2 regions of the Vibrio sp. TBV020 genome follow, and region 2 is predicted to be linked to the other one. Evidence: predicted binding sites of a transcription regulator. Region 2 holds the regulator's gene; the other holds the start of a gene.

Region 1 (4,434 bases), 1.6 Mb from region 2:
TGATTAGCAAACAGCGTTTCCGAGAGGTTCTTGCTGACTTCCTCTGACATGAGTTCGACCTAAATAAATAATGATGTCTAAATAGTAATAAAAAAAATGACCCAATAAAGGGTCATTTATCAAGAAATCGATGGGAACTAACCCAAAAGTGATTACTTTTGCTTACGATTGATAGGCTCAACGAATTGGATTGACATATCCCAAGGCTGCTCAATCCACGTGTCTTGTGCGATATCAACAACGTAATCATCAAGTAGCTCAACACCTGCTGGCTTAGCACAAACGGCAATCAATTTTGCTTTAGGGTACATTTCGCGAAGTTTACGCGCTGTATCACCACTGTCCACTAGGTCTTCAACGATTAGGAAACCTTCGCCGTCACCTTCTGGTGCTTTAACAACTGTCATATCACGCTGGTGATCATGGTCGTAGCTAGAGATACAGATTGTATCTACATGACGAATACCTAGCTCACGCGCTAGGATAGCGCCAGGAACAAGGCCGCCACGGCTCACAGCCCAAATGCCTTTCCACTGCTCTGCTGGCATTTGTTTTTCTGCCAATTCACGACAAAGTGTGTGCATTTGGTCCCAAGTGATAATGAATTTCTTAGCCATTGTAATAACCTAATAATTTAAAAAATCTGCATCCCCGCAAAGCATCTAAGATGAAATGATTGCAACAGGCAAGCTGGGGAAAAGCTACGCAAACGTTTATTTTACCGAAAGTGCAGCATAATACCAATGCCATAAATAAAATGTTCAGCATGAATAAGCAGAACTTTGATAGCACTGGTAGAGATTTAACTCTCTAGACAAAAAGAATCGCTATAGTAGCGGTGGCTACTATAGCGATAGTGTATTTAACTCATATATTGCCAATGGATATTTCCACCAGCTGAGCTAGTTAAGCAATCAAGTACTTAATAATGAATACTGCAGCTAGAACCCAAACACTCACAGATACTTCGCGGCCACGACCACTTAGCAATTTGATTGCAGCATAAGAGATAAAGCCCAGTGCGATGCCTTCAGCAATTGAGTAAGTCAGTGGCATCAGTAGACAAGTCACAACTACAGGTGCTGCCTCTGTTAGGTCACGCCAGTCAACACTTACTAGGCCAGACATCATTAGGATAGCAACGTAAAATAGTGCGCCAGCTGTAGCGTACGCTGGAATCATACCTGCTAGCGGAGAGAAGAACAGCGCTAGTAGGAACATAACACCAACAACGACCGCCGTTAGACCAGTACGACCACCTGCAGCAACACCAGCTGTTGATTCAACATAAGAGGTTGTGCTTGAAGTACCTAACATTGCACCCACAGACGTCGCTGTTGAGTCAGCAAGTAAAGCCTTGCTTAAACGAGGAAGCTTGCCATCTTCTTTGATTAGATCAGCTTTCGTTGCAACACCAACTAGCGTACCGGCTGTATCAAATAGGTCAACGAATAGGAAAGCAAAAACAACTGAAATCATACCGACTTCAAATACGTCAGCGATGTTCATTTCCATTAGAGTTGGTGCAATGCTTGGTGGCGCTGACATAACTCCGCCCCACTGAACGTCGCCCATTAGCAAACCAATCGCAGTGATCACTAGAATAGCGATCATCACCGCACCACGCACACCGCGGTATACCAGTGCAATTGTTAAAAAGAAGCCAAGTGCTGCAAGAGCTTGTTGTAGACCAGTAATGTTACCAAGGCTCACCAAGGTCGCTGGGTTATCTACCACAATGCCTGAATTTTGTAGGCCGATAAACGCTAAGAAAAGACCGATACCTGCAGAGATACCTGTTCGCAATGACATTGGGATAGAGTTTATGATCCACTCACGTACTTTGAATACGCTCAACGCCATAAATATAACACCCGATACGAATACTGCACCAAGCGCTACTTGCCACGAGTGACCCATACCTAGCACAACGCCGTAGGTAAAGAATGCATTCAGACCCATACCCGGAGCCAAAGCAATTGGGTAGTTGGCAACAAAGCCCATGATGAAACAGCCGATAGCAGCTGCAAGACAGGTAGCGACAAAAACAGCACCTTTATCCATACCTGCGTCAGCAAGCATTGCTGGGTTAACAAAGATGATGTAAGCCATTGTCAGGAAGGTCGTAATACCTGCAATCACCTCAGTTTTGACGTTAGTGCCATTTTCACTGAGTTTGAATAGTTTTTCGAACATAATCGAATCCTAAAAGGTAAAAAGTAAACGGTTGCGTAATCGATTGGCGTGAATTATAGAGTCAACAAATAGTAAATTCCAGATAGAATTAAGACTCTAACTAATATTTCTCAGACCAAATTAGAAAATCAATCGATTACATTGTTCGAACACACAAACAAAACTCTTACTAATCAACAACTAAAAACAATTTCATTTTTTAAGGAAAAAAGGTGTTTTTTTGTACCATGTTGCAAACTTTCATTGTGAATTAAGTACCATTTACGATAAACAATATGAGTTTATGCGAATAAAATTCAGGCCATTGGAACTAGCACAGGAAAGCATTAACTTTGAACAAGTGAAATGAGGTATTTGAGAGATAAAAAAACGCCACTCAAGTTGAGTGGCGGTTGAATCATGTCAGCAAAAATTAAGCTGCTGAAAAAAAATTCCAATAATAGGGGTGAACATACTCTGTTCGAGAGTCACAAACCTCGGATTAGTAACCGAAGCTTGTTGGATAAGTAAACGTACCTGTGTAAACAGAGCTGTTTAGCCAGAACGTTGCACTTGGTAAACCTTTCATAACTATCACCTTCTAAATCAATTAAAACAGATTACAAATATTGATTTCTCAGTTCCTTGGAGGCGACAAATCGGACTCATCCTTTGAGCATTTTCTCTTCGCTTTCGAAGTTGGTTACTAATATACCCCAAAGAAAATTAATTACAACCTTTTGCGTGATAAATATCACATAAAAATCAAAAATTGATTTAAATCAAAACTAAACTGTAATTAAGTTACATAAAAATCAATAAAGCAGAGAAGTTAACAACAAATCATACGAATTAAGGTGCGTAAACGTTTTCGTGTAAAATCCTCAATCTGTGACTGTTATTGAGGTTTCCATTTCTCTTTTACTACTCCCCAAAGGCTGGTAGTGATATCCTGTGGCCTCTATTTAATAGGTCAGATTTAGCTTTTTGTTCTGATGATAAAACCTTATCACGTTACAAGATCTGGCATTATTCTTTTTAAGGAGTCATCCGTGTCTGAATTCCATTCTGAAATCAGCAGCTTATCACCTGCACCACTATGGCAGTTTTTCGATAAGATCTGTTCTATCCCTCACCCTTCTAAGCATGAAGAGGCACTTGCTCAATACATTATTGGTTGGGCGAAAGAGCAAGGTTTAGACGTTCGTCGCGATCCAACAGGTAACGTATTCATTAAAAAACCTGCAACGCCGGGTATGGAAACGAAAAAGGGTGTTGTTCTTCAAGCACACATCGACATGGTGCCGCAGAAGAATGAAGACACAGATCATGACTTCACAAAAGACCCAATCCAACCATACATTGATGGCGAGTGGGTAACGGCAAAAGGCACTACCTTAGGCGCAGACAACGGTATGGGCATGGCTTCATGTCTAGCAGTACTTGCTTCAACCGACATTAAACACGGCCCTATTGAAGTGCTACTTACCGTTGATGAAGAAGCAGGCATGACCGGTGCTTTTGGCCTAGAAGCGGGCTGGTTAGAAGGTGATATCCTTCTTAACACTGATTCAGAGCAGGAAGGCGAAGTCTACATGGGCTGTGCCGGTGGTATCGATGGTGAAATGACGTTTGATATTAGCCGTGAAGCGATTCCGGCCGGTTATGTCACTCGCCAACTGATCCTTAAAGGCCTTAAAGGTGGCCACTCAGGTTGTGATATTCACACAGGTCGCGGCAACGCAAATAAACTAGTCGCACGCTTCTTAGCTGGTCACGCACAAGAGCTGGATCTACGCCTAGTTGAATTCCGTGGTGGTAGTCTACGTAACGCAATTCCTCGTGAAGCGTTTGTAACAGTGGCGGTTCCTGCTGAAAATGAAGCAAAACTGGCTGAACTGTTTGAGTTCTACACTAACCTACTAAAAACTGAACTAGGTAAAGTAGAAACAGACATTGTTTCTTTCAACGAATCAATCGACACTGACGCTCAAGTTCTGGTAGTTGCTGACCAACAACGCTTCATTGCAGCGCTAAACGCTTGTCCAAATGGCGTGATCCGCATGAGCGATGAAATCGAAGGTGTAGTAGAAACCTCTCTTAACGTTGGTGTTATCACTACTGAAGAGAACCAAATTCAAGTTCTTTGTCTTGTTCGCTCACTTATCGACTCTGGCCGCCAACAAGTTGAAGGCATGCTAGCTTCAGTTGCTGAACTGGCAGGCGCAAGCATTGAGTTCTCTGGTGCTTACCCAGGTT
Region 2 (4,434 bases):
GTAAACCCGCTAATGCGCTACTTCAAAGATAGAGAATTGCCAATTCCGACACTCTATCTAATGGGGGATAGAGACTACATGTTTATCCAGCCTGTGAAGGAAATGGTCGCGGCGCATAGTGACAGCCAGCTACTTGAGATAGAAAACTGTGGTCATGTGTGCAACGTGGAGCGCCCAGAAGAGTTCAACCAACACTCTATTGCGTTTATAAAAGAGCAAATTGAAACAAGATAGCGAACGGCTTAAGGGGCGCTGTTCCCACATTGCCAACATGCGCCAAATTGCCCTTCATTCTGCTCACCACACTCTATACATTCCCAACCCTGACCTTCCTGAGTCGTTTGGTACTCTTGGATAAGTTGTGAGGCCTTTAAGTGGTCTTTATCGTTAAGTAGCCAGATGTATGGCTCACTATTTTCTCCAAATGGGACTTCCCCTTGAAGTCCAAAAATTCCTTCTCCTCGAACTTCACACTGCACTTGTTCCGTTTTTAGAAGCTCACAAACAATATGAGCTTCGGTTGGTGTGGCTGCTGAAAATATTTTCATTAAACACTTCCGTTTGATGCTGATGGCTCAGTTCTAAATTTTGCCATTACCCATTTCGCGATAACAGGGAACAGTCCAAGTAGGGCAAATGAGGCTAAAACAGTAGGGGAAACTATCCCTGATAGACTGTCGATCTGAGCAAGCTGAGTACCTGCATTAATGTAAACCGCAGTGCCTGGCAACATACCAAGTTGACTCACAAGGTAGTATCTAGCGGTTGAAATTGGGGTAAGTCCCATTAACAAGTTGATTAAGAAAAATGGGAACACTGGGATTAGGCGTAGTGAAAACAGGTAGAAAGCGCCATCCTTTTCAACACCTTTATTGATAGCAGATAACTTCTCTCCAAACTTACCTTGTACCCAATCACGTAGTAAAAATCGACTGCTTAAAAAGGCTAACGTAGCACCAATTGCACTGGCAAATGAAACGATAAGTAACCCGGTTGAAAAACCGAAAAGAGCTCCACCTAATAAAGTGACAACAGCGGCACCGGGTATAGAGAATGCAGTGATTGCCACATAGGCTAAGAAATAGGTAAGTGCTGCGACAATAAAGTTGTTTCTGATGTACTGTGCAAGTTCTGCTTGTTGTGCTTTAGCATTTTCTAACGTTAGGTACTGGCCAAAGTTCATTCCAAGGAAAACAATAAGTAAAACAAAGATAATGCCTAGTATGATTTTTTTATTCATGAGCTGCTCCATCAAGAATCATGGCCGATTAAACAAAGTGTTAATAGACTAGACAGGGAAAGCAAGCAGTAAATTTCAATAAAGACAAAAAAGTCAGCACAATGGCTGACTTTTTAAAATAGGAAATGAAATTGCGTTAGCGACTTAATTGGCTTAAGAGCTCTTCGCGACGGCTATGAGGAATTACAGACCAATGAGTACCATTGATTGCGCCTTCCAATGCCCAGAGCAACTCGACATTGACGTCTGAAGAGTGTGAAGATTGAATCGCTTTGAAGGCGTCCACTGCTCCAGTTGCTTCTAGGTTCTCAACGCTATCAATCCCTGCTTTCTTGAGCATTCGTTCAGTTGCGAGTCTCAAATTAGGCAGATCTTTTAGGCGGTTTGGTTTAGCTTTCGCTTGTTTTTTCTTTTCACTGTTTGCTGCCGAAAGTGCAGCCTGGGCAATCTCAAGAGTCTTTGAAGTATCGTCGAAGCAATCATCGCCTAAAGCGAAGTATTTTGTGACGACGGGAAAGCCACGTTTTTTATAAACGTAAGGTTCTAAACTGAGAGATTTAAATTGCGTTGCAAGTGCATCGTCTGCCCGAACGTGCAACTTATCATTGACGACTAATGCAAACATAGTGTCGTCGGCAAAAATACCGAAGCCACCAAACATTGAGCGAGACTTTATTAAGCCTAGGGGCTCAAACAGTCGCATTGAGTCTTTTAGTATTGGTTTATCCATGCTGTGTATTCTCGGTGTATATGTATACGCCACCAATTCAGGTCCGAGAGAGTAGCAAAATTATGCAGGCTTTTTGTCAATCAGGTGTCATACGAGTACAAGAATACTCAATATAACGTGTGCATATTTACCATCGGCAACCCCGCTACCAGACAAATCAATTGTTTAAGGCCGGAGGCTTTGCGTCCCATTCTTTCGAAATGGTTTGCCCTGTTCGTGGCATAATCGAACAATAATAAGGATAAATGGATTTTGGGCAGAACATCACGCCTGAATAGGATAAGTGTGATCTTGGTTCAATAAATAGAGCCTAACTTATACACTTAGCCAATAAGATTTGTTGGCTAAGTGTATGTCAAATAAGTTATTTCTTAATGTTTTGTACGGTATTTCTTTCAACGATTTCAGGGTGCATTTCAAAGATACGCTTTTCATGCTCTTTGTCTTTAATGCGCTCTAGTAGAATTTCGAAAGCGTTTTTACCTACACGACGTTTTGGTTGGTGAACTGTCGTCAGCGGTGGTGAGAAGTACTCTGCCAGTTCGATGTTGTCGTAGCCAATTACAGACATATCTTCTGGAATGCGAATACCTTTCTGCTGCAAGCGGCTCATTAAGCCAAGGGCCATCGTGTCGTTGAAGCAGAAAATTGCAGTTGGCTTTTTGTCCATAGCAACGATTTGATCTGCTGCAAGTACAGCGGTATCACACTCGAAGTTACCTTCTAGAATCCAATCTTCGTTAACTGGTAGGTTCGCTTCATTCATCGCACGCTTGAAGCCACGAATACGTTCCTGACATGCAGCTTTTTCAAAGTGACCACTTAGGCAGGCGACGTCTGTATGACCGCGTTCGATCAAGTATTTCGTCGCTAAGTAGCCGCCTTCTTCTGAGTTATCGATGATCTTGTCTGCTTGTGAGCTCTCTGGGCCCCAGTCCATAACTACTTTAGGGATGTCTTTGTGACGGTCGAGCATCTCACTTAACTCTTCTGTTAAGTCAGAACACATAACAAGAATGCCATCAACGCGCTTTTCAGCCAGCATGCGAATGTAGTCGCGCTGCTTCTCATAGATACCACCCGTGTTACACAAGATCAGCGTATAGCCTTGGCGGTAACAGTAGCTCTCTACACCATCTATGACTTCAGAGAAGAAAAGGTTCGTTGACTGAGTCACTAGCATACCAATCGTACGTGTCGTATTGCACTTCAGGCTACGTGCAACGGCACTAGGTGCGTAGTTCAGTTCAGTCACTGCTTCCATTACTTTTTCTTGCGTAGCTTCAGCAACAAAGCGAGTTTTATTAATTACATGTGACACAGTTGTCGTCGATACACCAGCAAGGCGAGCAACGTCTTTTATAGTGGCCATAAGGTTCTGTCCTGTCGATGACTGCCTTGAGTTAATATTCAGTTTAGAATATTTAGGCAGAAAGTATCAGAAACACAAAAACCGCTCTATTTAGCGGTTTGTATTTGATTCGTTTGTTTTTATCGTTTGCGGTCACAATATTAGACCGCAAAACACTTAAGAGCAAACAAAAAACGCTAGTGCAACCTGCGAGAGGTCACAATGTTTGTCTTTATTCGCCTAGCAGATAGCGGCAATCCAACTCTAAGAAAGCGACTGTCAATGTGCTAATAGCTGAGTAGAAACCAAACTCATCGAATTTCTGGCACTTGTTTGAGAACTGTGGCACCCAGCTCAACAGATGCTGCTGAATAAATGCTTCTTGAGCCTTGAATGCCTCTTCTAGTTGGCTTTCATCTTCCGATTTATTTGAACCCACGATTAAGTTACCCAAGAAATCGAGTTCAATTGCAATGTGATCGGCTGGTTCGTTGAGTTTTTTGTCTACCTCGACGCCATGCTCGGCCATTAATGCTTCCATCTCTTTGGCTGGAGTGTCATTCAGTAGACCCGATTTACCAATGTACATAGACGCGTATGGAAGTGCTGAGTCCTTATCGGATTTTAAGAAAAGGTCACAAAAGTCTGCAGCTAGCTCTAATTGAGCATCTTCACGATCCATTAGTCGGTTCAGCGCATCCGTAATACGGGTGATAGCAGGCTTTAGTTGTTCGTTCTCACCCAATCCAGTTAAGAAAGTACGAATCTCTGGTGATTGGTATTGTGCGATATTTTCTTCAGTTAGCTCAGTTGCGAAAAGGCTAGATAGCCACCAATAGATTTCTGCACGTTGTTCGTTAAATGTTTTGATTTCTTTCATTAGGTATTACTCCCCAAATAATTACCGATATTGTAACGAATAAAAATGAATAGCGGTAACGGCTTGTATGACAAGATAAATAGGAATGTTGGAAGATATTAATGCCTAGAAAAGTTTTGTCTTGAATCAATAAAAAATCATCTTTCTAGTTTTTAAAGTGATAAATACTAGAAATGTTACTATTTATGAATAGAATAATAGAAAGAGCAAATCCCAATGTAAATTAAGTGGTG

The links. The regulator PurR, encoded in region 2, represses purine synthesis genes. The targets are predictions, from matches to a motif close to TNANGNAAACGTTTNCNTNA.
Region 1: the regulator PurR is predicted to act here: its motif matches at 2,216-2,235, upstream of AAFX28_RS20825 (NCS2 family permease).

Annotation. Positions count from the first base shown of each region.
Region 1 is NZ_JBEEAQ010000003.1:2,797,386-2,801,819, forward strand. Features, by position in the region: gene frsA (esterase FrsA) at 1-50, opposite strand, end outside; gene tet(34) (oxytetracycline resistance phosphoribosyltransferase domain-containing protein Tet(34)) at 153-617, opposite strand; gene AAFX28_RS20825 (NCS2 family permease) at 907-2,196, opposite strand; gene AAFX28_RS20830 (aminoacyl-histidine dipeptidase) at 3,228-4,434, shown strand, end outside.
Region 2 is NZ_JBEEAQ010000003.1:1,224,301-1,228,734, forward strand. Features, by position in the region: gene AAFX28_RS13580 (alpha/beta fold hydrolase) at 1-234, shown strand, start outside; gene AAFX28_RS13585 (putative signal transducing protein) at 243-548, opposite strand; gene AAFX28_RS13590 (TVP38/TMEM64 family protein) at 548-1,240, opposite strand; gene AAFX28_RS13595 (TfoX/Sxy family DNA transformation protein) at 1,377-1,970, opposite strand; cyclic di-GMP riboswitch class I at 2,103-2,190, opposite strand; gene purR (HTH-type transcriptional repressor PurR) at 2,335-3,342, opposite strand; gene torD (molecular chaperone TorD) at 3,554-4,201, opposite strand.